DNA from 2 places in the Jeotgalicoccus nanhaiensis genome. Region 1 is predicted to be linked to the other one. Evidence: riboswitches for the same ligand, from Rfam matches in the RefSeq annotation. Region 1 holds a riboswitch; the other holds the start of a gene.

What was found. Region 1 has a riboswitch for lysine ahead of IR135_RS04050 (aspartate-semialdehyde dehydrogenase). Riboswitches for the same ligand answer to the same signal wherever they lie in the genome.
Positions count from the first base shown of each region.
Region 2: linked by a shared signal. The riboswitch ahead of IR135_RS01515 (Na+/H+ antiporter NhaC family protein) and the one ahead of IR135_RS04050 (aspartate-semialdehyde dehydrogenase) in region 1 are both predicted to bind lysine.

Region 1 is NZ_JADGLW010000002.1:342,909-358,664, forward strand. It holds gene odhB (2-oxoglutarate dehydrogenase complex dihydrolipoyllysine-residue succinyltransferase) at 1-1,192, shown strand, start outside; gene IR135_RS03985 (DUF6501 family protein) at 1,261-1,455, shown strand; gene brnQ (branched-chain amino acid transport system II carrier protein) at 1,550-2,863, shown strand; gene IR135_RS03995 (toxic anion resistance protein) at 2,915-4,105, opposite strand; gene IR135_RS04000 (5-bromo-4-chloroindolyl phosphate hydrolysis family protein) at 4,098-4,829, opposite strand; gene IR135_RS04005 (DUF1033 family protein) at 4,953-5,246, shown strand; gene cspA (cold shock protein CspA) at 5,365-5,565, shown strand; gene IR135_RS04015 (nuclease-related domain-containing protein) at 5,885-6,871, shown strand; gene lysA (diaminopimelate decarboxylase) at 7,403-8,683, opposite strand; gene IR135_RS04025 (alanine racemase) at 8,673-9,743, opposite strand; gene IR135_RS04030 (M20 metallopeptidase family protein) at 9,761-10,912, opposite strand; gene dapD (2,3,4,5-tetrahydropyridine-2,6-dicarboxylate N-acetyltransferase) at 10,912-11,628, opposite strand; gene dapB (4-hydroxy-tetrahydrodipicolinate reductase) at 11,643-12,356, opposite strand; gene dapA (4-hydroxy-tetrahydrodipicolinate synthase) at 12,353-13,240, opposite strand; gene IR135_RS04050 (aspartate-semialdehyde dehydrogenase) at 13,254-14,231, opposite strand; lysine riboswitch at 14,320-14,498, opposite strand; gene IR135_RS04055 (ABC-F family ATP-binding cassette domain-containing protein) at 14,561-15,756, opposite strand, start outside.
Region 2 is NZ_JADGLW010000001.1:316,820-332,575, forward strand. It holds gene IR135_RS01475 (NAD(P)/FAD-dependent oxidoreductase) at 1-211, opposite strand, end outside; gene IR135_RS01480 (HesB/IscA family protein) at 329-688, opposite strand; gene IR135_RS01485 (DUF1450 domain-containing protein) at 777-1,022, opposite strand; gene IR135_RS01490 (NifU family protein) at 1,084-1,326, opposite strand; gene IR135_RS01495 (biotin transporter BioY) at 1,423-1,953, opposite strand; gene IR135_RS01500 (TIGR01457 family HAD-type hydrolase) at 2,051-2,812, opposite strand; gene IR135_RS01505 (DUF86 domain-containing protein) at 2,805-3,233, opposite strand; gene IR135_RS01510 (YutD family protein) at 3,293-3,628, opposite strand; gene IR135_RS01515 (Na+/H+ antiporter NhaC family protein) at 3,683-5,266, opposite strand; lysine riboswitch at 5,341-5,506, opposite strand; gene IR135_RS01520 (bifunctional metallophosphatase/5'-nucleotidase) at 5,549-6,868, opposite strand; gene IR135_RS01525 (sulfite exporter TauE/SafE family protein) at 6,880-7,701, opposite strand; gene IR135_RS01530 (DUF72 domain-containing protein) at 7,714-8,562, opposite strand; gene IR135_RS01535 (ABC transporter ATP-binding protein) at 8,612-9,313, shown strand; gene IR135_RS01540 (ABC transporter permease) at 9,313-10,071, shown strand; gene IR135_RS01545 (DMT family transporter) at 10,086-11,000, shown strand; gene IR135_RS01550 (thioredoxin family protein) at 11,065-11,616, opposite strand; gene IR135_RS01555 (hypothetical protein) at 11,682-12,077, opposite strand; gene IR135_RS01560 (YfcC family protein) at 12,209-13,630, opposite strand; gene sufB (Fe-S cluster assembly protein SufB) at 13,780-15,177, opposite strand; gene sufU (Fe-S cluster assembly sulfur transfer protein SufU) at 15,197-15,637, opposite strand; gene IR135_RS01575 (aminotransferase class V-fold PLP-dependent enzyme) at 15,627-15,756, opposite strand, start outside.

The DNA.
Region 1 (15,756 bases):
AGAAGGAACAATATCTACATGGTTTAAGCAAGTAGGGGACACAGTGGAAAAGGGAGAGAACGTACTCGAACTTGAAACTGATAAAGTAAACGTTGAAATCGTCAGCGAAGAAGCAGGCGTGATTTCAGAACTTAAAGCCGAAGAAGGCGACACTGTTGAAGTTGGACAAGTCATCGCTGTTGTCGGTGAAGGCTCAGGACCTGCTGCTGATAAGAAAGAAGAAGCAAAAGAAGAGAAGTCTAAAGAAACTAAGGACAGCGCACCTGCTGCTGAGCCAGCTGAAGAAGACGAGAACGATGAACTTGTCGTTGCGACACCTTCAGCAAGAAAACTTGCCCGCGAAAAAGGGATTAAAATCTCGGATATCAATCCGACCGACCCCCGCGGTCTAGTACGCAGCCAGGACGTTGAGAACCACGGCAATGCGCCTAAAGCTGAAAGCAAGCAGGAAGAGAAGAAGGCAGCACCTAAAGCTGATGCGGCACCTGAAAAACCGGTCAGACGCGAAAAAATGTCCCGCCGCAGACAGACTATTGCCAAACGTCTTCTCGATGTATCGCAAAATACAGCTATGCTGACAACGTTTAATGAGATTGATATGACGAACGTTATGGAACTTAGAAAACGTAAGAAAGAAAGCTTCCAGGAGCGTAACGACGGTACTAGACTCGGCTTTATGTCATTCTTTACCAAAGCTGCTACAGCTGCACTCCGTAAATACCCGGCAGTAAACGCTGAAATCGACGGTACGGACTTTATCTACAAAGAGTTCTTCGACGTATCGATTGCAGTATCTACCGATGAAGGTTTAGTTGTACCAGTTGTCCGCGACACGGACCGCAAAACATTTGCTGAAATTGAAAATGATATTGCTGAACTTGCTAAGAAAGCAAAAGATAAAAAATTATCTCTTGACGATATGGCCGGTGGATCATTTACAATTACTAACGGCGGAGTCTTCGGTTCACTCATGTCTACACCGATTATCAACGGCACACAGGCGGCGATTCTAGGCATGCACACAATTCAAAAACGTCCGGTGGCAGTAGGCGACGATATTGAAATCCGTCCGATGATGTATATTGCACTGAGCTATGATCACAGAATTATCGACGGTGCTGAGTCAGTCGGCTTCCTGAAGACGATTAAAGAATTAATTGAAAACCCTGAAGATTTATTATTAGAAGGCTAAAATATAACAATTTAATAAGAGAAGGTATCCTCGCGATACCTTTTCTTTTTTACTTAGGAGGAATAATTATGCTTCAAAATGAATGGGAAAATAATAATATCAGAACTGTGACCGTAAAACATGTGGATGCTGAAAAATATAAAGTATCCGATATGCTTACAGTGGGCAAAGAATATACAGTAGTCAATGAAACTGAAGAGTACATTTTCGTCAAAGATAATTCAGGAAAAGTAGGCGGCTACTACAAAACGTATTTTTCATAATTTAAAAGTCAGATAATTTAAAATACTTATGGATTTTTTTGCTAGAGTAAGGTAGAATTATTGCATATTAATTATTATAGAAGAGGCGATGCCCATGAGTACAAAACAAGTCATTATGGTAGGGTTTACTTTATTTGCCATGTTCTTCGGAGCTGGTAACTTAATTTTCCCGCCTGCACTCGGATTTTCAAGCGGGGAATACTTCTGGACAGCAATAATTGCATTTGTCCTGACAGGAGTAGGACTTCCTTTAATCGGAGTTATCGTAGGTTCAATTTCAAAAGACGGATATAAAGAATCACTTAAAAATATCCATCCTGCATTCGCAGTCATTTTCCTGGTTGCAATCTATTTAACAATCGGGCCGTTCTTTGCAATACCGAGAACAGCAACAACTGCTTATGAAATGTCAATAGTGCCGTTCTTAAGTGAAAACACAGGCATGTGGCTGTTAATTTTCTCTTTAGTTTACTTTATCGTAGTCTTATTATTAAGTCTTAAACCCGGCACACTGGTTAACAGTATCGGGCAAGTATTAACGCCGCTGCTATTAATTGGAATCGTACTGTTAATTGCCGTTGCAGGATATACATATTTCAATAATCCAATTAACCCGGCTGTTGAAACATTTGAAGGTTCTTCAGCATTTACAACCGGCTTTACTGAGGGTTACTTAACTATGGATGCCATCGCAGCGATTGCGTTCAGCGTCCTTGTTCTTAACTCAATCCGTCAGCTTGGTGTAACCAACCGTAAAGATTTACTTATCGGAACGATTAAATCAGCACTGCTTGCTGCCGTACTTTTAGCTGCCATTTATATTTCACTCGGATGGCTTGCAAACAGAGTCGATCTTGGCGGTGCCGCAGTCGATGACCAAAACCTTGGAACCTTCCTGCTGACCTTTATGAGTGATGAAGTGTTCGGTATCTTTGGACCGATACTACTCGGTTTAATCGTATTATTTGCCTGTATCACTACAGGAACAGGACTTATCGTATCTGTTTCGGAATACTTTAACAGTATTTTACCGAAAGTGCCTTATAAAGTATGGGTTGTCCTGTTTGTACTCATCTCATTCGGTCTGGCTAACCAGGGTCTGAATCAGGTTATTGCTACAAGTGTACCGATATTGTCTATTATTTATCCGGTCGCAATGACTACTGTCTTACTCTTAATACTGACTTATTTCATACCGTCACCGAGACTCAGTCTGCAAATTCCGGTATTCTTAGTGTCTATATTATCTGTGATCGCAGTAGTACACAGAAACGGCTGGTTTGAAATGAGCTGGATCGAGTCACTGCCGCTGTTCTCAAGCAGTTTTGAGTGGATACCATTTATGATTGTCGGCTACATTCTAGGCTATTTAATCGGCATGAAGAAACCCAAAGTGGAATACTCATAAGAATAAAAAATCACTTCTCCGTATGGGAGAAGTGATTTTTTGTCTATATCATTAGTATCTGTGTTTATCTTTAATCTGAAGGAGACGTTCTTTCAGTTCTTTTTCCATCGTTACCAGTTCAGCCTCTGCAGATTTACGTTTCTCGGTACCTTCAGACTGGATTCTGAGTGTTTCTTCAATGGTTGTAACCAGATTTTCCTGAGTGGTTTTCAGCGTTTCAATATCGACGATGCCGCGTTCATTTTCAGCTGCAGTTCTCAATGAGTTCTGTTTCAGCATCTCACTGTTTTTAGTGAGCAGGTCATTCGTCGTATTTGTTACTTCACGCTGAGCTTTCGATGCCGATTCCTGACGGAGCAGGGTAAGGGCAATAGCCATCTGGTTTTTCCATAACGGAATACTCGTGAGAATCGAGCTCTGGATTTTTTCAGCGAGTGTCTGGTTGATATTTTGAATCATCCGGATTTGCGGTGCCGACTGCAGTGTAATCTGTCTAGACAGTTTTAAATCGTGTACGCGCTTCTCTAAACGGTTAATATACTGCATCATATCGTTGACATCCTGTACATCCATCTGATTGCCGGAAGCATCTGCTTCTGCTTTTAAACGCGGCAGTGTTTCCTGCTCCAGCTCTTCTTTTTTAAGCTCTGCTGCTGCGATATATATATTAATCGCATCGAAGTAGTCCTTATTCTGGTTGTACAGCCCATCAAGCATATTTACGTCTTTAATCAGTACTTCCTTCGCATGCTCAAGCTGAATTGAAATACGGTCGACCTGTGACGCAATACTCTGATGTTTCGAGATCATTTCATTTACGGAACGTTTTACACGCCCGAACATACGCTTGAAAATATTGCTTTTCTCATTCGTCAGTTCTTCCGGATCAATCTCTTTTAATTTTTTCATCAGTTCTTCAAGAGTTTCACCGATAGGGCCGACATCTTTCGACTGCACTTCGCTCAGCATCTGATGAGAGAACTTAGACATTGCCTGCTGTGCATTCGCTCCGTAAGTAATCAGTGCATCGTTATTCAGCGGTTCAATTTTATCTTTAATTTCATGGATAGATTTAAGATCTGATTCACTGAATTGATCTTTAAACGTCGTCAGCACTTCGCTGTCTTTCGGTTTTGCTGCCGCAGCTCCTTCCGGCTGCAGTATTAAACTGTCGTTACTGTCATCAGCTTCTTTAAATGGATCCATTAAAAGTTCGTCTTTAAGATTTCTTTCTTCAGCCATTTCCTTCACCCCGGTGTACTTTTTCTGTTTCTTTTTCAGTCTGTCGTTTTTGCTTCAAATTCACTTTTTCTTTGCCGAGCTTATTATCAAGTGCCGCCTGGCGTTTTTTGGCGCGGGCGGAGTTCATCTTAATTAAATCGCGTTCGACATTTAAATCCTGGTAGCTCCGCTGGTTCATGTGCGAAAGATTCGACTGCAGCGTACGTTTCAATTCTAACATTGATAAACGTGTCTCGTGCAGCTGAATACGTTCATCTTTTGATTTCCCCGGCATCTTATACAGATAAAGGTACTTTTCAATCGTATTGACCGCAGTTTCCAGATTGGAATGGAAAAACTGCTGTACGCTGTAGAACTGCCTAGGGTCTTCCTCTACAGATGAAATAATCGTTTTAACGATCCGGTTAATATCGAATATCATCTTCGCGTCTTTTATCGATCTGATATTCATATAGCTGGAACGCAAACGATTCGTATGCTCTTTCGCCTGAGCGAGCTGTTCTTTTATATATTTGTATTCACTGTTTGTGAGTTTCAATTTCTCTAAATGCTTATGATGTGAAATACGCTGGGCGGGCAGGTATGATGCACCAAAACCGCCGATGCCGACTATGACGTCTAAAAACATATGAATATCGAATATATTAGACGACAGGACCCAAGCGAGGAGGCCGGCCGGTACAGCAATCACAGAAGCAATGAAATGTGAATAATTACTCTTCATCGTTCAAAACCCCTTAGTATAGATGTGCCTATTTATTACAATTATAAAGCGTTATGCTTGATAATGCTAATTATACGCGTTTATAATAATGAATAATATCGGCCAGGGAATGGAGTTTTAAACATGTATGAAGTCGTGATCGTTAAAGCGGATTATGAGGGCTGGTGGCTCTTCGACGGTTGGCAGGACGACATTATTAACAGGCATCAGTTTAACGATACCGCTCAGATGCTGTCAGGCTACAAGGCAATTATTGAACAGATGAAAAATGATTACAGCAGCTATATTCAGGGTAAATATGATTTATGCGCATTTTTTAACGCATGTGAAATTGAATTTTGCGAAGAGTGTGATGAAGACGTGCAAATATTCTACACGCCGATAATGACAAAAAATAATGAATTTTATAATAATTAGTGAAAACGTCACACAATTGTTAGAAACACGTTTGCAATATAATGAAGTATGTTGTATAATATGAATCATCAGTAAGTTCTTCTTATTGATAATTTACGTCTTTTGGAGGATTTTATTAATGAAACAAGGTACAGTGAAATGGTTTAACGCAGAAAAAGGATTCGGCTTCATCGAAATTGAAGGAGAAAACGACGTATTCGTACACTTCTCAGCAATCAACCAAGAAGGCTACAAGTCTCTTGAAGAAGGTCAAGCAGTTGAATTTGAAGTAGTTGAAGGCGACCGCGGTCCACAAGCTGCAAACGTTGCTAAACTATAATTATAAATTGATTCATTTGAATAATTTGTAACTTCTAAACAAGCACCCGGATAAAATCCGGGTGCTTGTTTTTTATTGAGCGGGGATTGTAAAAAATATGTTTAATCTTTTATTATCTCTTAAATGTAAAATTAAGAGAATACTTTTCATGGAAATATATTTTACATCTGCATACATATAATTCCATTAATAATGAAACTTGTGTAAAAAGTAAACCGGTTTTGCTATTTTTGTTTTTAAGTAACTTTTTTAAAAGGAAACCGTACTTTTCACCTATATATAGGGTAGAAGGGTTTTTATTTTAAAAGGGGGTCTTATATTGTTTATCAATGAAAGAACAAAACCGCATGAGTTAATTTATTACGAAGCACTGTCTGCTAGGACTTCGCTGATGAAAAAAGAGTCAGCAAAGTTCGAGAATGTGAAGAAAGGTTACGAAGGCGAAATGCTGTACGATCAGATTTTTGACAGTATCGGTCATGGCAACGTATTGATTTATCGGGATCTTTTTCTCAGCATTGATGGCTCAGTTACACAGTACGACACTTTGATAATTAGTGATATTGGTATTATTTCGAATGAAATCAAGAATTTTTCCGGCAGTGTCACGTTTCGTGACGGCAGCTGGTATAGAGGTAATTTCGCGATACCGAATGACGCTTTCAGTCAGCTGAACCGTGCAGTCGGAAAATTAATGGAACTTAGGAATACATCTCGGAGTGATTTTAAGGTGTCCGGGAAGCTCATTTTTCCCAATGACAATTTCACTTTTCATTCTGATGACCAATCGAATTGGAATAAAATTATACTGCGTTCCGGTCTGCGCGACTATTTCCGCCAGTTTAATCAATCGGGAATTGTGGCTGGGAATAAAGCGCAATATATTTCATGGCTGATCAGCAGCAGTATAGTTGAAAATCCTTACTTTAAACCTGCAGTCGATAAAACCCGTCTGAAATTCGGCTTGTATTGCGGCCGTTGCGGAAGCTTTAATCTCAGTAAAAAAAGATTTCATTTGACCTGTAACAAATGCGGCAGCACAGAATGCAATGAAACTCACCTGCTACGCGCTATGAATGATTATAAATTTTTATTTTATAATCAGCCGATGACAAGAAATTCACTATTGGAGTTTATCGATTATGATTTACACTTTAAAGCTGTTTCCAGAGCATTATTAAAACATTGCTATACGAATAATAAAGGAACACGCACCACCTATACTTTTAAGTATTTTGATTTTGAAGATGCTGTAAATAAATCTGATGCGTATATGAGATATAAAGATCATATACCAATGATTTAAAAATTTTGAGATAGATTACATTTCTTATTAAGTTCAAGCGCTCAAGTACGACACGGATTCGACGTCGTACTCGGGAAGATGTTCAAGTACGACACGGATTCGACGTCGTATTCAGGAAGATGGCTAAGTACGACACGGATTCGCCGTCGTACTCGAGAAGATGACCAAGTACGACACGAATTCACCATCGTACCCGGGAAGATGTTCAAGTACGACACGAGTTCGCCGTCGTACTCGAGAAGATGTTCAAGTACGACACGGATTCACCGTCGTACTCGGGAAGATGTTCAAGTACGACACGAGTTCGCCGTCGTACCCGGGAAGATGTTCAAGTACGACGGCGTCAAAATAAACTAGGTATCATAAGTTACAGAAGTGAAATTCATCTTTAAAACTTGTATATAGAAGCCAAAAAACGTCTAACCCGTTTACCATAGGCTAGGCGCTCAGATTTAACAGTTCATCAACTCTATTTATCGTAGAACCATAATAAAAAGCTCTTCTGAAATTCACTTTTCAGAAGAGCTTACTTTATCTCACATCATTTTCAATCAGCTGTTCGAGTGTCTGGCGTCTGATGACTTCGCGCACTCTGGATTCCCCGACGAATACGACTGCGGGTTTTCTCATCTGGTTGTAGTTGGATGCCATGGAGTAGTGATATGCACCTGTCGTTCTCACCGCGAGCAAGTCACCGCGTTTCAAATCATCCGGCAGCATTTTATTTTTACCGATGATATCTCCGGATTCACATAATTTCCCAACCACGTGCGATGACACGCTAGTATCCCCAAAATGCTCAGTCACAGGGACAACTTCATATTCGGCACCATACAGTGGTGTCCGGATATGATCGCTCATACCGCCGTCTATAGAGACGTATTTGGCAACGCCCGGGATGTTTTTAACAGTCCCGACCTCATAGACAGTGATTGCTGCTTCGGCGGCAATCGAACGTCCGGGTTCAATCATTACGTGAGGAAGTTCGCGTCCTGATGCTGCCACAACTTCTTTTAAGTGATTAAGAATCGCATCGAATCCTTCTTCGATCGGGAAGCGCACATCGCCTTCAGTATATTTCACACCATAGCCGCCGCCCATATTTAAAATCTCAAGATTAATCTGGTGTTCATCAAGCCAGCTGTAGACATTCGTTACAGCATTGATAAAAGGCGTGCTGTCATCGAGCTGGGATCCCAGATGATAGTGGATGCCTTTAAAGTTTAAAGATCTGCATCCTTGAATTTTATCGATTGCTGTCTTCGCCGCCCCGTTCGTGAGAGACAGTCCAAATTTGCTGTCTTCCTGTCCCGTCGAAATATAATCATGCGTGTTCACTTCAACACTCGGATTAATGCGGATCAGCACGTTCACGCCGTCATCATCAGAAAGTCCGGAAGCTAAGCCCTCAATCAGGTCAATTTCGTCGAGACCATCAATAATGAAGAACCGCACGCCATGATCTAAAGCATATTCAATCTCTTCAGCGGTCTTATTATTGCCGTGAAAGTGAATGTCTTCCACCGGAAATCCTGCAGCCAGAGCCGTGTAAAGCTCACCGACTGATACGACGTCGAGCTCCATATTCTGGCTCTCGAGCAGTTTTATCATCTGGACGCTGCTGAACGCTTTTGAAGCGTAGGACACAGAGTAGGGAATGCTATGGCTTTTTAAGACTTTGTGATATCTCTCCATCATACCGGTCATATACATTTCGTCGTATATAATAACCGGTGTGCCGTACTGTGCTGCTATATCACTAATTTTATGCCCTCTGACTTGAAGTTCTCCCGCTGAATAATTAAACGTCATAAATAATTTCTCTCCCCAATGATTGGTAATTTAAAGCCCCGAGCTGTTCCGAGTTGGCACCGACTCCGAGATTCGTGTATTTATCGATACGAAGTTTGCTGTTATAAAGATAAACCGGCATATCAGCCCGGACATCATCGTCAACCAGGACGACCATATGGCTCATCATCAGTGCGACAATCGGATAAACTTTTCCGCCAATTTCACATTCATATCCCGCACGCGCACGGAGCACTCCGTCACCGTAGCCGATATCAACGACCGCCACTGTACAGTCTTTGTCCGCCTTAAAGGCCGCACCGTAACCGAGTGTCATTCCCTCAGTCAGCTGTCTGAACTGGATAATCGGTGCTGACAGCGTCGAGCTCTGAATAAAGTCTTTATCATCTAATTCAGCGTACGGTTTCGAACCGTAGAGACCGATGCCGAGCCGGACATGAGTATGTCCATCAAAGATACCGTCCCGCACATAGCTCGCACTGTTCTGTGCGTGAATCATCTCAGGTGCAAGGCCAAGCTTTCGGACCTCGTCAGCAAACTCCAGCCACATGCCGCGTTCCTTTTCATAGATGCCGTCGAACTCATCGGAGTAGCCGAAATGCGTCCAGAGTCCCGTGAAATTCAGTTCGATGCCTGACGATTTCATATCATTTAAAATAGACTCGAGTTCATTAATATCCGTTAATCCCGACCGGTTAAAGAGCCCGGCATATTCAATATGAATATTAAGACCCTGAAGTTCGTGCTTATATGTATCATAATAAGTAGAAGAGGGCAGGGTGATATGAAGATTAAACATACGCGCCCGTTTAAAGTCCGTCGTCGGATTCATTAGAATAATGACGGCGCTGTCTCCGCACATTTGCCTTATTTTAACCGCATCATCCATCGACGTTGTTGCAAATGCGCGGATGCCTGAAATTGCAAAGGCCTTGACCGCAAATTCCAGTCCGTAGTTATATGCATTATTTTTAACGACCGCAATCGTTTGGCCCGGCAGCTGAAATTGTCTGGCCTGTTTAATAAACTGCGCTTCATCTGTTTGAAAAATACCACCCATTGCCATGTCTCCCTGTTTTAGTAATTGTTTAACAATGCTTCATAATAATCCGCAACTTTAATCAGCACGCGCTCATCAAAGTTAAACGTATCGGTATGCAGACTTGATGCGTAGCCTTTTTCAAGGTTGCGCGAGCCTGCGAAGACAAAGTACGTCTTTGCGATGTTACTGTAAAAGCTGAAGTCCTCACCGAATAAATACGGTTTATCTTTTTCTATCCCGCGGAGTCCCGCAGCGCTTATCGAAGTTTCAACAAGCTGATTTAAGGCCGCATCATTTTTCACTGCAGGATAACCTTCAGTGTAATGCAGCTCGACAGATGCACCGTACAGCAGTTCAGCGGCTTCTTTAATTTTAGTCATCTGAGATTTAATCACAGCAAGATCAGACGCTTCGTACGTACGGATCGTTCCGCTCAAACGGGCATTGGCAGGCACTGTATTGACCGCTTCACCTGAACTGATTTTACCCATATGAATAATGTTGCGGTTGAGGCCGTCCAGGTGGAACTGCTGGATATTGCCGACTTCACCGGCTATTTTAACTATTGTCTCAAGAGCTGAAATGCCCTGATGTTTCTGGGCAACATGTGCACTGGCGCCTTTTACAGTAAAGTGAAATTCCGTTGCGCTCGCTGTTAATTCATCATCTCTGTACAGCACCAGTCCTTCATCTTCATCCGGCATTAAATGAACACCGAAAATCGCAGAGAAATCCGGACGGTTTTCCCAGGCTTTGATCATTAAATTCGCACCGGCATTCGCTTCTTCTGACGGCTGGAAGATAAAAATACAATTATACTTTAAATCTCCATTGTCAGCGAGCGCCTTTGCACGTTTCACAAACAAAAGAAGGGCAGTAGTATGCCCATCGTGTCCGCATGCATGCATTACATTATCCACGCTGCTTTTATACTCAAGATCATTCTGTTCATGTACCGGCAAGGCATCGATATCGGCACGGAAGCCGAGTGTCTGACCGCTGTTTCCCTCGAGCTCGGCGATGACCCCCGTATCCAGCACCTGGTAATAAGATACTCCTATTTCTTCTAAAACAGAAATAATATATTCAGTCGTTTTATATTCTTTTAGACTTAATTCCGGATGCTGATGCAGATATCTCCGGTGTTCTGTAACGAATTTAAGTTCTTCTGTATATTCAGGAGACATTAGTCATTCAGCTTTCTGAGCGCCTGAACGATTTCTTTTTTAGAACCAGTGACTTCACTTGCCTGCTTAATGACGCGTGCCGGTGTACCGCCGACGACTGTACCTGCCGGGACGTCTTCTGTAACAATAGCACCTGCTGCAACAATAGCACCTTTACCGACAGTTACACCTTCTAAAATCACAGCATTAGCTCCGATTAATACATCATCTTCAATCATAACAGGAGAAGCACTTGGCGGTTCGATTACGCCTGCAAGTACTGCACCAGCGCCGACATGGACGTTTTTGCCTGTCGTTGCACGGCCGCCCATTACTGCATTCATATCGATCATCGTGCCTTCGCCGACGATAGCACCGATGTTAATTGACGCGCCCATCATAACGACCGCGCCGTCACCGATTACTGCATGTTCACGGATAAAGGCACCAGGCTCAATACGCGCTTTCGTATTTGTTAAGTCCATTAACGGAATAGCCGAGTTGCGGCGGTCCTGTTCGATAACGATATCCGTTACTTTTTCTTCTATTGAAGGGTAGAAAGCCTGCCAGTCGCGCGCATCCGCAAATACAGTTTTTGAATCCTCTGTACCGAATACTTTGAATGACTCATCGAATTCAACACCTTCAAAGTTACCGTTGATATAAATTTTTAGCGGTGTTGCTTTCTCCGCATCTGAAATGTACTGAATAATCTCTTCTGCTGTAAATTTTTCCATTGTGTAAAAACTCCTTAAAATATGTTGTTATAGTCGTAAAATCCGTTTTCTTTGTGTCTAAGACTTTCTGCGGCGCCAATTGCACCGTTTGCAAATATATCTTTCGATTGTGCAATATGTTTCAGTTCGATAACTTCATCGTGTCCTGCAAAGATTGCATCGTGTTCGCCGACAATTGTGCCGCCGCGTATAGCGCTGACGCCGATTTCATCATCTGACCGCTCTTCATTCGCTTCTGATCGGTCATAAACAGGATAGCTGCCCTGTCTAACGTCAAGTGCCGTATCAAGGAGTTTAACGAGCGTACCGCTCGGGGCGTCGACTTTGTGCTTATGATGGCGTTCAACGAGTTCAAGATCAAAGCCGTCGAGCTGTTTTAGTGCTTCACGGAGCAGGTTGTTCAATACGTGCACACCGTAACTCATATTGGCGTTGAAAAATACCGGAGCCGATGCCGCACGTTCTTTCAGTGCTGCTACAATTTCTTCTTTTTTCCCTGTCGTTGCCACAACGAGGGGAGTGGTGAAAGGTTTTTCAATGAGAGGCAGGATGCGGTCGGGATTCGAGAAATCGATTGCCACATCTGCGCCCGCATCATCGATATTTGTAAATGCCGGGTAGTCTGTTGTGCTGGATGAAATGACTCCTGCAATTTCATGACCTTTTTCCACTGCGAGACGGGCAACGATTTTATTCATCGTCCCGTAGCCGATTAAGAGTATTCTCATACTCTCACACCTTTTCTGAATTCGTTGAAGGCTTCAACAATAGATTGTCTCGCATCTTCTTCCAGCGGCAAGAGCGGCAGGCGGAGCTCGTATTCACCAAAGCCGAGCTCTGCAGTTAAGGCTTTGACCGGAATCGGGTTAACATCAATTTGTACAGAACTGATGACAGGCATCAGTGATGAGAATCGCTGTCTTGCTGATGACTCGCCATTTTTCATACCTTCATATACTTCCTGCATCTCACCCGGAATGACGTTGCCGACTACTGAAATTAATCCTTTGCCGCCAAGTGCTGTAAAGTCTGTCAAATTATCATCATTCCCGCTGTATAATGAAAATTCAGAATCTACAAGGTTTAATACATTAATTGTATAGTTTAAATCGCCGGCCGCATCTTTCAGAGCGACGATATTTTTGTGTCTGCTTAATTCTAACACTGTTTCAGGGTCGATGGACATACTTGTACGGGACGGCACATTATATAAAATAACCGGGATATTAATGCTGTCTGCAATCGCTGTAAAGTGTGCAATCAGACCGCGCTGGTTACTTTTATTGTAGTAGGGCGTAATCAGCATAACACCGTCAGCACCCGTTTCTTCAGCGAACACCGATAAGTCAATTGACTGCTGAGTTGAGTTCGTGCCTGTACCTGCAATTACCGGAATCCGGCCCCCAGCAGTTTCAACGCCGACACGGAGCAGTTCTTTAATTTCTTCTGCTGATAAAGTAGGGGATTCGCCGGTCGTGCCGTTAATAATTAAACTTTGTGCATTATTGTCGATTAAATATTCAATATGGTTTCTGAACGCATCGTAGTCTACTTCATTATTTCTAAACGGGGTGGCCATCGCCACTCCGATACCTTCAAAAATCGGACTCATATATATCCGCTCCTTATTTATTATCTATTAATGATTTTAGAATCTGCACTGTATTCTGCGCTGCGCCTTTAAGAATGTTGTCCCCGACACACCATACGTGGAAAGTGTTTTCGAGCGTCGGATCCTTGCGGATACGGCCGACGTAAATTTCGTTTTCATCTGTCGCTTCATACGGAGTAGGATAAACACCTTCAGCAGGATTATCCATCAGGACGATGTGAGGAATATTGCGGAACGCATCTCTGACTTCTTCTTCTGTCGCCTCCTGGTCAAGCGTGACGTTAATTTGTACGCTGTGGCTTGAGATAACCGGCACTCTGACACATGTTGCCGTCACCGCAATTTGATCATCTCCGAGAATTTTCTTCGTTTCATCGATCATCTTGACTTCTTCTTTCGTATAGCCGTCATCTAAAAAGACATCGATCTGCGGAATCACGTTATTGTAAATCGGTTTTGGATACGTCGTCGGCTCAGCGCCATTCGCGCCTTCTTCGAGGTCTCTGATGCCGCCTGAACCCGAACCTGAAACCGACTGATATGTTGCGTAGTGCACGCGTTTTACTCCGAATGCATCATATAAAGGTTGTAAGGCGATAACCGACTGGATTGTTGAACAGTTCGGGTTCGCGATAATTTTACGATTTAATGAAGGTGAGTTAATTTCCGGAACGATTAAATCAATATCTTCATGCATTCTCCAGAAACTTGAATTGTCGATAACAATTGCACCGGCTTCTTCAAAGAGCGGGGCAAACTTTTCACTCGTTGAACCGCCGGCACTCATAACCACATAATCAAAACCATCTTTCGTTCTGTCTTCAGTTAATTCCTGAACTGTATACGTTTCTCCATTTACTTCCAGTTCTTTTCCGCTGGAGCGTTTGGAAGAGAAGAGGACCAGTTCCTTATAAGGAATTTTATACTGTTCCACCATTTCCAGCATTTTTGTACCGACGACACCTGTTGCACCGACAATTGCGAGTTTCATAAAATACAGCCTCCTAGAAGTTTTCCTGAATAGAATGATATAAATAAAAAAACAAGCCCGGGTACCGGACTTGTTTTAAAATTGTATATACAAGCGATGCCCTCCATTATTGAGTCAATAATGACAAATCCATAGCTCTTAACCTGTGAATCCAACAACCGGGGTCTGCGCGCTCCCGGACATTTCGGCATCTCACCCTTTCGTCATATACACTTTGCAGAAGTTAAGTATATGAGTACTATTGATTGATGCGCCTCATCCGTACTATTCAGTTTTTGATGTTGATTGTCATTATACATAACAAAGTATTCAAAGTAAACAGATAATTTCTATTTCTTTATAATTCCTTTTTCAATAAGGTAATCTTCATAACCGATTTCCTTCACAAGTGCTGTGTTGTTGCTGATATCGAGCACCGTGTTTGAAATTGTATTGATAAACTCCAGGTCATGTGAAGTGAAGATAATTGATCCTTTAAATTTCTTCAGACCGTCGTTGACTGCAGTAATACTCTCTAAGTCAAGGTGGTTCGTCGGCTCATCCATTAAGAGGACGTTCGCCTGCGACAGCATCATTTTACTGAGCATCGCACGGACTTTCTCTCCACCTGAGAGGACGCTTGCTTTTTTCTTCGCTTCTTCACCGCTGAACAGCATTCTTCCTAAGAATCCGCGAAGGAAGGTTTCTGTCTGTTCTTCAGGCGGAGCGTACTGGCGCAGCCATTCAACCAGGCTTGAATCAACGCCTTCAAAGTACTCCGAGTTATCTTTCGGGAAGTAGCTCTGTGAAGTTGTGACACCCCAGTTGACGTCTCCTGAATCCGGCGTAATTTCACCAGCAAGAATGCGAAGCAGGGTAGTGCGCTGCAGTTCAGAACCGCCTGTTAAAATAACTTTATCGTCAGGAGAGAGCGTGAACGTTAAATTATCGAGTACCGTTTCACCGTCGATTGAATGCGTCAGATTTCTGACTGTTAACAGCTCGTTACCGATTTCTCTTTCAGCTGTAAAGCCGACGAAAGGATAACGGCGTGATGACGGCTTAATATCTTCCAATTCAATTTTCTCAAGCATCTTTTTACGGCTTGTTGCCTGTTTAGATTTTGAAGCGTTGGCACTGAAACGTGCAACGAAGTCTTTAAGCTCTTTAATCTTTTCTTCTTTTTTCTTATTTTGATCTTGAGACATCTGCAGTGCCATCTGACTTGACTGATACCAGAAGTCATAGTTCCCGACGTAGACCTGAATCTTGCCGAAGTCGAGGTCCGCAATGTGCGTACAGACGTTGTTCAGGAAGTGTCTGTCGTGGGATACAACAATCACTGTGTTCTCAAAGTTAATGAGGAATTCTTCCAGCCACTGTACCGCTTCGATATCGAGACCGTTGGTCGGCTCATCCAGGAGCAGCACGTCGGGGTTGCCGAACAGGCTCTGTGCAAGCAGGACTTTAACTTTTGCCGTGTTGTCGATTTCACCCATTGTTTTATCGACCAGCTCATGGGGAATACCAAGACCGTGAAGGAGTG
Region 2 (15,756 bases), on a different contig from region 1:
CAACTTTGGCAATCGGATAGACGCCTTCTTCCCAGTTCATTGAACCTGCTGCTGTTTCATGCAGCCATGTAGCTTCATAATGGTATTCATTTTTGTTGATTAAAGTAATGTCCGCTTCCTGTACTCCGATAATTTTCTGCAGTTTACTAACTGCGGATAAGCCTGCATAACCGGCACCAAGTACCAGGACCTTTTTTCTTTCATAGCTCATAATTTATTTCCCTTCCCGCGAATGTAATTTATATATAATTATAGACTGTTATTTCAGTTTCTATACCAAGTATTATATTAGCACTATATGGTAATATTTCAAGCGTTTTCACTAATTTTAACAGTCTCCCGGCGCACCCGCATTTTCCTTGGTTCTAAATGATGAACCGCAGCCGCAGGACAGACTTGCATTCGGATTTTCAATCGTAAAACCGCCGCCGATTAACGACTGTTTAAAATCAATTACAGTACCGTCAACGACAGGGAGGTCGAACTTATCAACGAGCATTTTAACACCGTGGAATTCAAAAACTTCATCCCGTTCCGCTGCTTCATGCTCGGCTGCCATACCGTATGTTAATCCTGTACAGCCTCCGCCCTGAACTTTAAAACGCAGGAAGCCTTCTGCCATGTCATTCGCTTCCAGCATATCTTTTACTTCGTACGCTGCACTTTCTGTCAGTGTTACTGATGACATAAAAATCACTCCTGTTCTTAATACTTTGTTACAAAATTCTCAATATCATAATTATACTACACGAAAAACGTTAGCACCAACGATGAGTTCACTCATCTAATGCCTGATTATTTTTGTCGATTCGTTTATAAGTTTTCTCAAACAGCTGCTCACTGTTTTTAGCAGCCACGATTTCCCCGTCTACGAGAACAAAATAACTTTTGCTGCACAAACCGCAATTATTTGTGCATTCATAATCGACGACATCGATTGCCGGATTTTTATCCAGCTGAGCATACACATCGTGAGTCCCTTTTTGCATATTAGCGTTGCAAAACTCTACAATTGTATACATTGGTCATTCTCCTCACTCTGAAAAATAAAAAAACTAGAGACGGCCCGTCTCTAGTTGCGATTTAAAATACCTGCTCGATTTCAACAAATCCCGGTACTTCTTCAAGAAGTGCACGTTCGATACCGGCTTTAAGAGTAATCGTTGAACTTGGGCATGTTCCGCATGCTCCGAGAAGTCTGAGCTTCACAATACCGTCTTCAACATCTACGAGTTCAACGTCTCCGCCATCACGCAGAAGGAACGGACGTAATTTATTTAATACTTCCTCAACTTGTTCGTACATTGTATCCTGACTGACTGCCATAATTAGTTCACTCCAATCAATTTATGAGCATTACTTCGTATACAGTACATTATAATAGAAAGACACTTAAAAATCCATCATTTGAAAGTCCTATTTTTATGCGAGAACAAGCCCTCTTCCTGTTAAAGCTTTTGCAAACATAACAGTCAGCACTGCAAGAATAATGTCCTTAATTAAAAACGGCACAACAGCAGCCATCAGTATTTGAGTTAAGGACATCGGAGTTCCAATTACAGCACTCATAATAAACGAGAAGTACAATACGCCGCATATAAATATCGCACTCATGCCGAGCAGCGTAAAAGCAATCATTCTTTTAATTTCTTCACTTCCGCCCATGGCAGTAATTACAACGCCCGGTATGAATCCGAGCACGAATCCGAAGGACGGAGAGACGAGAGAACCAAGCCCGCCCGAGCCTGCAAACACCGGGATGCCGATCAGGCCGATTCCGATATAAGCCATAATGGAAATCAAACCCAATTTTTTTCCGAGCAGCATACCGGCCAGCAGCACCATCGGCACCTGCAGTGTAAATGGCACCGGTCCAAGCGGTATTCTAATCTGTGCACCAATTGCAATCAGCGCGGTAAATAAAGCAGCAAAAACAAGGTGTTTAGTTTTCATATCTTTTCTCCTGTTATTTGGTTTAGTTATATAATAACAGGAAAGAACCTTCATGTTAACCATAAAAATATAAAGGTTAACATGAAGGTTCATAAGTTTACAGCTTCCAGTCGTTAAGCGTATTAATCGTATACGCGGGCGTCACTCTTTTACTCATCACTTCTTCTTTTGAATGAACTCCTGTGCCAACGTGAATTGTATCGATACCGCCGTTAATCCCAGTCATAATATCAGTATCGTAATTATCGCCGATCATCGCCACTTCCTCTTTAAGCATGCCGAGACGCGCTAAAGCCCCGCTCAAAATATAGCTGTTCGGTTTCCCGGTGATAACCGGATTTACTCCCGTTACTTCGCTGACCAGTTTAACGAAGGATCCGTTCCCCGGAGAGAAACCGTAAGATGTTTTAATTTTTATATCGGGATTTGTTGCGAGAAACTGCGCTCCGTTTTGAATCAGCCGGCAGGCGGTAAGAATTTTATCGAAGGTAATAGATGTGTCGAGCCCCATTACAACAGCATCCGGTGCATAATCATTAAAAACAGCAGTTCCATCATGCGTCAGTGTATTTTTAAAACTTTCCGTGCCGATTATATATACAGACGGTATGTCAAAGGCCTCCTCCAGATAAACTTTCATAGCGTCAGCTGAAGTATATATATGGTTTTTTGCCGTCGTAAACCCCATACCCTCAAATTTTTTCAGAATTTCAGACGGCTGTCTTGTCGCGTTATTCGTCAGAAATAAATAGGGTATACCTGCCTTATTTAAACGATCGATAAAGTTCACGGCTCCCTCAATAACTTTATCACCATTAAACATTGTACCATCGAGATCTATTAAGTACCCTTTATACATCTGTATCACTGCTGAAAGCTGTGACTGCTTGCGGGTCGTTTTTATAAAAGTGCTCAATACTCGCCTTAAAGTTTTTATAGGCGCTGATATTCTCTTTGAAATCTGCGCGCATTGCGGCATGATCTACCGACTGGTAATTTCTCGTCAGCTCTTTTCTCCACTTCAGTGTATTCTTAAACTTCTCAGCATCTTCAGGTCCTATAACTTTTTCCTGAGCCAGAATATCAAGCACATCCTGATAGTTCCCAGGATCTCTTAATATAAATGCATCGATAATCATATTGCCGACGTCAACTGTCGCTTCGATCAGCATATGACATGCTCTCTCAAGTGCCAATTTGTTATCAGTATCAATCGTTTCTGCCAGACCTTCAATGTAGTCGAGACGTTTGTTTAAAAGCTTTTTATCCACAAAATACATTTCTACACCTCATCATAATTATTCTCTCTTATCATATCATACAAAAAAGAAGCCGGGTTTTACGACCCGGCCTCTTCCTTAATTTCTTCACCAGACTCTTCAGCCTGTTCTTTTAGTTCCTGTTTTGAAACTTTTCTTAATATAAAATAAGCACAGCCGAAGTTGCAGTATTCATTCAAGTACTCTTCGATGGCATTGACACGTTTGTCCGGTTCCACTTTACGTTTTGAATTTTTATAAAAACCGGCAAGTCTTAATTTTTCATAACCGACATCACCGACAATATAATCGTACTTATTCAATAGCTCGCTGTATTTTTCGATAAAAACTTCTTCATCAAATGCATCGCGGTAATTCTCCACGAGTTCAAAGTTCATATGATCAATAGTAATCATAGACGCACACCCTTTAATCAAACTGATACATTTATGATATCACAGTTTTTACCATTATGCGTTTTGTTTAGCTACCGGGCGGTAGATAAATTTAGCAATAATATAAACTGCAAGCAGTCCAATTATAACGCTCAGCAAACCAAAGTATACGTTAGCTGTATATCCGAGCACAACAAAGCCGAACAGTCCGATTAAAGCTGAAGTTAAAGCATACGGCAACTGCGTCATAACGTGGACAATGTGATCGCTGCCGGAACCGGTAGAAGACAGAATTGTCGAATCGGAAATCGGTGAACAGTGGTCTCCAAATACACCGCCTGCAAGTACAGCTGCGATTGACGGGAGGAGTAATTCCGTTGCACCAAGTGCAATAATAATTTCTCCAGCAACAGGAATCAGTATGCCGTAAGAACCCCAACTTGTACCTGTAGCAAGTGCCATAAAGCAAGCAACAATAAATACTACTGCCGGCAGCAGCGCTACTGGAAGGCTTGAGTTTTCCACCATTGAACCAAGAACGCCGCCGGTGCCGAGTTCACTGATTAACCCGCCGATCATCCAGGCAAAAGTCAGTATAAGCATGGCCGGAAACATCGCTAAAAATCCTGTTTTAATACCGAGCCAGACATGTCTCTTGCTGAATTCATTATCATTTCTCGTATGTCTGAAGTAATAGAACAGTGCCAGCACGAGACCGATAATGCCTCCTGTAAGCAGTGAATGTGTCACGAGGGTACTTTCCAGCACAGGCATCAGACTCCAGGTCCCTGCTTCCATCGCACCGGTCACATACATCGCTCCGATTACTCCGACAGCAAGTCCTGCAATCGGAATAATTAAGGCGCTGGCACCTGCACCATCATGCACAGGCAGGTCTTCATCCTGTTCTGCAAATTCAGGCACTTTATCACGTAATATTCCTTCGTTAATCGCCAGGTTCTCCTGTTTCCTCATCGGACCGATATCCAGTTTAAAAGAAATAACGATAAACATCATAACAAGTGCCGAGATAACATAAAAGTTCATTGGAATCATATACATAAAACTCTGAAAGGGTGATATATGTGTCATTCCAGCGCCGATTAATACCGGTGCTGTCATTCCCATAATACCTGCACCCCAGCTCGATACCGGTGACATAACGGCTACCGGTGATGCTGTCGTATCGACGAAATAAGCAAGTTTTGCCCGCGAAATATTATATTTATCAGTAATCGGCTTAGCAACCTGTCCGACAATTAAAGCACTGAAGTAATCATCGATAAACACTATAATTCCAAGCACTGCAGTCATAAAACCTGCACCGCGGCGCGTTTTAACTTTTGTCAGCGCCCAATTCGTAAACGCTCGCGCGCCGCCTGACATATTCATAAATGCTGTCATAATTCCGAGCAGTGTTAAAAATATTAATATGTAGGCATTCCATGTGTTCAGTCCGCCGTCTTCAATAAATATGCCGAGAAACGAATCGAACAGCAATTTAAAAAATTCTCCAAAGTGCCCATTCGCAATAACGAAGGCTGATGTAATAATTCCCGCACCGAGACTGATGCCTACTCTTCTCGTTATTACTACGAGTATGAGTGTAATTAATGGCGGGATCAGCGGCATATATTCCCAATTTAAAAATGACTCCATTTTTCTTCCTCCTAAATTTTTTCAATAAAAAAAATCATAAATACGCTGACAGTGCACGCATTTATGATTTATCTATTAAATGTAGCGCATCATGTAACTGACAGTGTCCAGCCTGTTAAACTGAACCCCAGAACAAATACCTGCCGGTATCATCCTTCGGCTCTTGTCCCTTTCAAGTATCCTTAAACGCATGCCTGCTGAAATACTTTACTGTTGAAAAGAGCAACCTCTACTTTATTTATTTGATTACTTAACATTATAGCATATCCCGGCTTTAAAAGACTATAAACATTCTATATAATTTTTTACGAGATCGCGCAGCAGGTCCGGCATAATATACTCTTTTTTCGAATATCTGAACTGCGGGAAAATCCTGCCGAAAGTGTACATATCAAGCGTTCCAAGCTTATATTTTTTCTTCTCATCGATGAGTTCGTTATCGATATAATACTCGCGTTCCGATTGGATATACTGGATATTATGCGTTACAAAACAGCCGAAAATGTCTCCTCTGAAGCCGAGACCGCGCACGATTTCATCTTTATACTCCTGACGGTTCGCCTGGGTAAATATTTCTTTCATCTCGCGTCCAGTCAACTCTATTTGTACAGCATTAATGGCGTGCGGCAGCACTTTATGCAAGTCATATTCAGTCAGTGCTCCCCCTTCAAACGGACTCGCAATAAGTCCCGTATGAATGAGCCCTGCATCACTGGCCGTAAAATCTTTAAGTATATACGCAAGGAGCGAGCTGAAGCGTCCAGCCGAATAAAGTCGCCGGTCTATCGGCAGTGCTGCTTCTTTAATGACTGTATTTTTTAATTTGGCTTTGCCTATATCATAATAATCGTTTTCGACCTGGGATAAGATATCTGATTCAATCAGCGCAGCTTTTTTCGCGGTAAGCCTGCCATTTTCAAAAGTGAGAGTGACTTCCCCGATATATTCACCGTATCTGCCGGCTGCTGCAAGCAGCACACCATTAACGCGCTCTCCTTTTTCAAAATGGTGATGCGTATGGGATGATAAAATTAAATCAATTTCAGGAAATCTATTAGCCAGAGTCTCGTCGTCATACATACCGAGATGGCTCATCATAACAATAACGTCCACCTTTGGTTCGAGTTCCCTTAAATATTTTTCTATCCAGTCAAAAGCATCTGCCACTTCCCAATCCAGTGCCAGATAAAATGGAGTAAACTCAACTGTTGCTGCAATGAATCCGATTTTTATCCCGCCGGTTTCCTTTATAGTATACGGTTTAAAATAAGGCTGTTTACTTCCTACTTCACGCAGATTGGCACAGATGACATCGAACTCTGCATCATCGTATAAATGCTTCAGCTGCTCTTTGGTCAGCGTGATTCCTTCATTATTCCCGAGTGTCGCTACGTCGCACGTTGCATTATTCAACAATTCGATATTGCCCTTTCCGAGCGTCGCTTCTGTATAAGGATGTGAACGGTCAACATGGTCGCCGATATCGACATAAAACATATTATTTCTGTACTGTCGTCTTTTATTTTTTATGAAGCTCGTAAACTTCATATAATTATGTAATGCACTGTGTATATCATTAGTATGATAAATTTTCACTTCCATACGAGCACTCCTTAAAGAATTGTTTGTAAAATCAAGTATGCACCGAGTATAAACAGGACGGTCCGGAGCAGTACTACTAAACCGTCCGAATTGAACCGCTGATTAATTTTAACTCCGGCAGTCGCTCCGATGATAGCAGCAGGCACGAGCATCAGTATATACGTATAAACGACGTTATTCTGGAGCACGTGGCCGAAAGCCGATGATACACCTGAGAAAAATACCATCATCATGCTCGTGCCGATGGCAATTGTCGGCGGCATTCTGAAAACCATCAGCATGAGCGGGGTCATCAGAACCCCGCCTCCTATACCGAACAGACCCGTTATAAATCCGACGAAAAAAGTTATCGTAATTGCAAGATAAGGCGGAAATCCGTAATGGTAAATGTTACCCATATTATCACGGTGAGGTTTTAAGTACTTAGGATTCTGGAATACTTTCATCGGTTTAATTTTCTTTCTGACAACGAGAAGTATACTGATAAAAATTAGAAATATACCGAAATACAGATTAAAGCTGTCAACTGTAAATAAACTGCTGGCATAAGATCCCGCGAGCGCCCCCGGCATCAGTCCAATCAGAAATAAAATGCCGTTCTCTCTGTCCACCTGCTTATTGCGCGCATATGAAATCATCGCACTCATGCCCGTGAATATCAGCAGCATACTCGATGTCCCGACAGCAGTCTGGGGTGTTATTGCCGGCAGCAGGCCGAGCTCAAGACCAAAAAACATCAGGGCCGGAACAACAATAACACCCCCGCCGATACCGACGAGCGAGCCCAGTATTGAAGAAAGCAGACCTATCAGTATAAGAACGATAAATTCCATGACTCCAGCCCCTTAGAATAATTTCAGCTGCTTCGGTGCAAGCCCGCTGTACTCTATACCCAGCATGCTGATCAGCTGTTTTGCGTTGCCGGCCGCATGCCCTCCTGAGTTATTATTAAAAACGATATAAATATCCTTTGTTTTATGCTGCAGTATATTAACCTGTTTTTGTAACCACTCCAGTTCCTGTCTGTTATAATCATATAAATAACGGACCTCCCGCCACTCTTCCGAAGTGCGGTTCTGCTGCGTCCAGCCGTGAACATTGCGGCCGTGCAGACGGATAAAGGCAGTATCATCTGTGATGCGGTTAACAAAAGGAACTGAACCGATTCCTGCCTGCGGCTCATCGCATATACTGTGAATTACTTCGCTGTCGTGCAGAAATTCCAGTGTATCTTCCTTATATTCATCACTGAACCATGTCTGGTTGCGGAACTCCACTGCGACTTTAAAAGGTTTCAGCAGGTCCGCCGCAAATTTTACATAACGGATATTTTTGCTGCTGCAGTCAAACCATGGCGGAAACTGAAGCAGAACAAATGCGAGTTTGTTTCTGTGAAACATAGGCATCAGCATTTCCCTGTACGCGGCAAAGACATCTTTAATAGAATCATAGTGATCTCTGTAATCGCTGTGCCCCGTCATAAATTGGTGGGCTTTTACTGCGAATTTGAAAGTTTCCGGTGTCTGGTCGCACCATTTTTCTATCGTTGACTGCCGCTGTACTGCGTAGTATGTTGAATCAAGCTCAACGATTGGAAAATGTGAAGCATATGTAATTAACTTATCTTTTTTATTTGAAAGTTCGGTGTACAGCGAATCGTGGTCGCCCCACCCTGTCAGTCCTATATAAATCATTAAATCACCTTACTTCATTTTAGCACATTTACATTGGAGGATATTAGTCATGGAGATTATTCAGTTTGAAAATGTCAGCCATCAGGAAATACTCCGTAATATATCGGGTTTTTTCAGAGAAAATAAAATTACGACTTTTATCGGCCCGAGCGGTGCAGGCAAGACTACCTGCCTGAAACATATTAACGGTTTACTCTCTCCTGATTCCGGAAGTGTATTCTACCGCGGTGAAGATATTAAAAATATAGATATTACCGGTCTTAGAAAAAGAGCCGGCATGGCATTTCAAAGCGCACCGATGTTCGCAGGCACCGTATACGATAATTTAAATCTGCCGCTTCAAATATTTAATGACAAGCTGAGTCAGGAACGTGCGGCAAATCTTCTCAGCATGGTAGAACTTAGTGAAGATTTTTTATACCGTAAAATAAACACCTTATCCGGAGGAGAGAAAAGCCGTATTTCATTAGCCCGGACCTTTGTCTCCCGTCCGGAAGTACTGCTGCTTGATGAAATTACATCAAACCTTGATTACACACTCGTCAGAGAGATTGAACGGCTCGTAATGAAGCTGCAGCAGGAACACGGATTGACTGTTATTTGGGTAACACATGACCTTGCCCAGGCTGAACGCGTCAGTGATGATATCTGGTTCTTAAACAGGGGCGAACTGCTGCTCCAGGGGCCGATAGCAAGTTTATATAATTCAAATAATACTTTTATACAGCAATTTTTAAAGGGGGAACGGTGATGGGTTTTCAGGAACTTTTCCTGTCCGGCGTCTTTGTTATCATCCCTCTCGCTATTGCAGTCGTACTGAAACTGGGGCTTACGAAAGATATCGTCATAGCTTCAGTACGTTCAATTGTTCAGCTGCTCATTGTCGGTGTGATACTCACCTTCGTCTTTGACAGTGACAGCAGTATTTATATGATATTAATGATTCTCGTGATGATTGGTGCCGCCAGTCAGAATGTAATTAAAAAAGGCACGCTTATTCCCGGCATAAAATGGATTATTATTTTAACGCTGACAGCTGTCGAAGCTGTTTCAATGAGCATTATGCTGCTGTTCGGTATTCTCGATTTTGAACCCGAACAGATTATTCCAATCAGCGGCATGATTATCGGTAACTGCATGGTGCTGTCGTTATTGTTCGTCAGTAAGTTTACCGATGAACTTGAGAACAGTGAAGAAATGATAGAGCTTATTTTATCCTTCGGCGGCCAGCCGAAAGACGCGGTTTCCCGCAGTTTAAAATCAGCGATTCAAACGAGTATGATACCGACGATAGAATCACAGAAAACAATCGGGCTCGTACAGCTGCCGGGTATGATGAGCGGACTGATTATTGGGGGCGCTCCGCCGATGGAAGCCGTCATATATCAACTGCTCATATTATTTTTAATACTTACTAACGCAACTGCAGCTTCTGTAATGGTCGGGTTTTTATCTTATCCGAAATTGTTTAACAGCCGGATGCAGTATTTGGGTTTGAAAAATGAATAAAAGGCGGGACTGCTATGAGAAATTCTCTGCATGTTAAAGGTTTAATTTTTGTTATTATCGGCGCCTCGCTGTGGGGAATCGGAGGCACGGCATCCGATTATATATTTACCACGACACCGGTCGATGTCAACTGGTACGTCACAGCAAGACTGACAGTCAGCGGTCTTATCTTATTATCTATATACACTTTATTTTTCCGCCGGAAACATCGGACTGTATGGAATAAACACACGGTGCTGATGTTTGCCGTTTATTCTATCTTCGGCATGACGATGGTTCAGTATACATTTATGGCGGCAATCGGCTTCGGCAACGCTGCGGTTGCAACTGTTCTGCAGTGCACCGGTCCAATTTATATCATTCTGTACGCGGTAATGAAAAAATACAGGCCGTGGACAAAAACCGAAGCACTTATAATTATCTCGATGCTGGCGGGTGTTATTTTAATTGCCACAAACGGCAATTTGACGAACCTCGCTGTATCACCAGCTGCACTACTTTTCGGACTTGCATCAGGGATCGCTCTAGCTTATTATACCCTTCATGCACCGGTGCTGCTGCAGGTGATTCATCCCCTGCAGCTCGTCGGCGGCTCGATGCTCGCTGGCGGTATTATTATGAACTTCATTCATCCGATATGGGTATTTGATTTCTCATTTGACTGGTCGGCAATGCAGATCATTATACTGGTTCTGTCCATACTGCTCGGGACAACACTCGCCTTCTATTTGTATATCACGAGCATGAAATACATCAGTTCAACGGAAGCGGGAATATTAGGACTCCTTGAGCCTGTATCTGCAGTACTGACATCTGTAGTGCTGTTAAATGTCGGACTTGGCGTATATCAGACAGCGGGTATTATTCTTATTCTTGGAGTAGGCGTGTTTATCAGTACGAGAAAAAAGGAAACACAGGAAACTTCGTAATTTATACAGTTTTTCTACACATAAAAACTCCTCTAAAGTAAACTTCTTTAGAGGAGTTTTAATCTTATTTTACAGTTAACGTTGCTTTTAAATCTTTTTCTACAGCATCCCACAATTCTGGTGATGTCTTGAACTTTTCTTTCATTTCTGTGATTGCAGATTTAAATGCTGCATCGTATTCTTCCGTGCCTTTTTCCGGCATATCTTTCATAATATCCTTTTGAATAACTGTCGTCATCGGTGCACGCGGTCCCCATACTGCTGCTTCTTTTTCTTCTTTGTTAATCGCAATGACTTTTGGAATTACTTTATTGCCGTTAGTTAAGTAACCGTTCATCAGTTCTTCGTTATCGTCACGCAATGCCACTTTCACATCAATGCCAGCTTCTTCTGCGAGCTTAAACAGAATTGGAAGGTTAAGCATGCAGTGACCGCACCATGGTTCAGCGATAACGAGCAGCTTCATCTCACTATTCTTGAAGTTCTCAAATTCATTATCTTTCGTTATGTCATGTTCGTTATAAATTTTATCGAATCCGTCTTTTAAATCTGTGAGCTTTTCACGATACTCATCCGGTGTTAAAGCATTGTCATAAAATACCTGTAAATTATCCATTTATCTCCCTGCCTTTATAAGTTGTTATTCTTATTATAAGACTTGAAAGTTAAATGATACAAATATTAATGCACGCGTTTATATTTCCGGACATCTTCTTCTTTTAAATTGAGGAAGAGATTGATGCCGAAGAGAATAATTGCGGCGAGGAACATCGGTCCGCCGATAAATGTAAAAATATGTGCAACGCCGGGATTAACCTGTACGAAAAATGTACTGAAGAGAAATAAAGGAACGCCGATATGATACAGCCAAAATGTCGCTGTTCCGAGACCGTTTTCTGCCAAATGAGGGTAGATTGATAACACTGTACCGATGCCGAGTGTTGACAGCCACCCGACTACGTTAACATGCGCATGTCCTGCAGCCCAGTTAAGCTGAATCGTATACGACATAAACAGTCCCACTGAAATACCAATCACAAGATAAAGCACCGACAATTTAATCCACGTATGACCCATTTAATACGCCTCCCATTTTTTGTATATAATTACAGGTTAGCACTAAATATAAATGTGTCAATTTAATGTCAGAATAATCAGTCTTAAGTATTATAAAAAAAGATGGACAGCAGACGCTGCCCATTCATGTTTTACTGTAAGTTAATCAGCGTTGCAATCACCAGTGCAATTGCCGCTATGATTAACCATATAATAATTAATTTCCAGACGAATTTAACCCATTTTATATAGGGAATACCTGCGACAGCAAGAACGCCCATCAGTGAAGCCGAGGTCGGTATAATACTGTTAGTTATAGCATCTCCATATTGATAGGCGAGTACAGCCACCTGTCTTGAAATTCCCTGGAGATCGGAAATAGGTACCATAATCGGCATCGTCGTCATCGCCTGACCGGAACCCGACGGAATAAAGAAGTTAATAATTACCTGGACCCCGAGCATACCGATTGCCGTCAGTGCAGTCGGTACATTATCAAGCACCGCACTCAGACTGTAAATAATTGTATCAATAATCAATCCCGATTCCAGCACGACAAGTATCGCTCTTGCAAAGCCGACAATAATCGCTCCGTAAACAACAATTTTCATACCGTCAATAAATGCATCAAATACAGTATTCAATTTCAGACCGCCGACAAAACCGATAATGATGCCGACGATAAAGAAATTCGCTGCCAGTTCCGTTAAGAACCATCCATGAACAAAAATACCGTAAACGTTTATCGCGATCGTCAGGGCAAATAAAACTATAATGACGATGTGCCGTTTTCTAAGTTCGGTCAAGACAAGCGCATCTTCCGTGAAATTGAGCTGGCCTGTTTGGCTTTCTTCATAAACCAGACTGCTTTTTGGATCTTTCTTAACTTTTTTAGCATAAGACATAACAAATAAAATGCCTATCAGCAACACTACAAAATAAACTGCCAGTCTGAAACCCCATCCTGAGAATATCGGCAGTTCTGCAATTCCGTGAGCAATACCGACTGTGAAGGGGTTAAACATCCCGCCGATAAAGCCCGCAGCCGCACCGAGTGTTACCATGGCTGTTCCGACCAGAGCATCGTAGCCGAGCGCAACTGACAGCATAATACCGATCGGCACGAAGATAATTGCCTCTTCCGACATTCCTGTAGTAAAACCAAGTATAGAAAAAACCGTCATAATTACCGGAATTACTAGCAGTTCATTTTTTTGAACATTGTTCATCACTTTTTGAATAATTGCTTCCAGTGCGCCGGTTTTACGAATTACTCCGAATGCACCTCCGATAAGGAATATGTAGAAAATAATATCTGCTGCTTCATTTAACCCTGTCGGAATAGCCATAATCAGATCCATAAACGATACAGGATTTTGTTCAACAGAATGGAAACTGCCTCCGATTACTTCAACTCTGTCCTCCACTTCCACGCGGTCGTACTCACCGGCTGGAATTATGTAGCTGAGTGCTGCTCCTAAAATAACGATGAACAGGAGTATCGCATATGTATGCGGAAACTTCTGACTAATGTCTTTTGAACTTTTCCCTTTTGTCTTTGTATCTTCTCCCATGTAATCACCCCTGAAATTATACTTTATCAATTACCCTGTAAAATGAGATATACACCTTTTATTTGAATTTTTTTAATAATACATTAAATAGCAGTAAAACACAAAAAACCGCCGCAAATTAATGCGGCGGTTTAAATATAGATATTTTATTAACCGATTGAACCTTCCATCTCGAAGGAAATTAAGCGGTTCATTTCTACTGCATATTCCATTGGCAGTTCTTTTGTAAACGGTTCGATGAAGCCCATTACGATCATTTCTGTCGCTTCCTCTTCACCAAGTCCGCGGCTCATCAGATAGAATAACTGCTCTTCTGACACTTTCGAAACTTTCGCTTCGTGCTCAAGAGAGATGTTATCATTTAAAATTTCGTTGTACGGAATAGTATCCGAAGTGGATTCATTATCCATAATCAGCGTATCACACTCGATGTTTGAACGTGCACCGTGTGCTTTACGCCCGAAGTGAACCTGACCGCGGTAAGAAACTTTACCGCCGCCTTTAGCGATTGATTTGGAAACAATTGTAGAAGATGTGTTTGGCGCAAGATGAATCATTTTCGCACCAGCATCCTGTAATTGTCCTTTACCTGCTAAAGCGATAGATAATGTCATACCGCGTGAACCTTCACCTTTAAGGAAGATAGACGGGTATTTCATTGTAATCTTAGAACCGATGTTGCCGTCAACCCATTCCATAGTTCCGTTTTCATCAACGAAAGTACGTTTTGTAACCAGGTTGTATACGTTGTTTGCCCAGTTCTGGATTGTCGTGTAACGGCAGTATGCATCGCGTTTAACAATGATTTCAACTACTGCAGAGTGCAGTGAGTTTGTCGTATAAGTCGGTGCTGTACAACCTTCTACATAATGAACACTTGAGCCTTCATCACAGATGATTAAAGTACGCTCAAACTGACCCATGTTTTCAGAGTTGATACGGAAGTATGCCTGCAATGGTGTATCAAGCTTAACTCCCGGCGGGCAGTAGATAAATGATCCGCCCGACCATACAGCCGAGTTTAATGCTGAGAATTTATTATCAGAAAACGGAACAACTGTACCGAAATATTCTTTGAATAATTCTTCGTTCTCTTTTAACGCAGAGTCAGTATCTTTAAAGATAACACCTTTATCTTCAAGATCTTTCTCCATGTTGTGATAAACAACTTCAGATTCATACTGAGCAGAAACCCCTGCTAAGTACTTCTGTTCAGCTTCAGGAATACCTAATTTGTCAAACGTACGTTTAATTTCTTCAGGTACTTCATCCCATGAACGTTCAGTCTGTTCAGACGGTTTTACGTAATACGTAATTTCATCGAAATCAAGTTCCGATAAATCTCCGCCCCATAAAGGCATTGGTCTGTCATAGAAGTGCTGCAGAGACTTAAGACGGTAGTCCAGCATCCACTGCGGCTCTTCTTTCATTTTAGATATTTCACGGACGATTTCTTCAGTTAATCCTCTGTCAGAACGGAAAATAGAAACGTCCTTATCGTGGAAACCATATTTGTAATCGCCAATATCCGGTGCTTGCTTAACCATATATGATCGCTCCTCAATACTAATTTTTATCGGATTCTTTAAATCCTTTTTCCAGTGCTTTCCAAGTGAGTGTTGCACATTTAATGCGTGCAGGGAATTGACTTACTCCCTGCAGCGCTTCAATATCGCCCATATCGTCAGTAATATGGTAGTCCTCACCAAGCATCATATTCGAAAACTCAGCAGCCATTTCTAACGCTTTGTCTGCAGGCTGATTCATGATAGCTTCTGTCATCATAGATGCGCTGGACATGGAAATTGAGCAGCCTTCCCCTTGGAACTTAACATCTTTAATGATGCCCTCTTCAACGTTCAATGTGAGCTGAATCTCATCACCGCAAGTCGGGTTATTCATTTCAACTGTCATCGAACCATCTTCAATTACACCCTTATTCCGGGGATTTTTGTAGTGGTCCATAATAACTGAGCGATACAGCTGATTCAGGTTGTTAAAATTCATACGAGAAAAACTCCTTCGTTTTTTCCAGACTTTCAATAAATTGGTCGATTTCTTCAATCGTGTTGTATATATAAAAACTTGCTCTTGCTGTCGACGATGCCTTGCACCATTTCATCAGC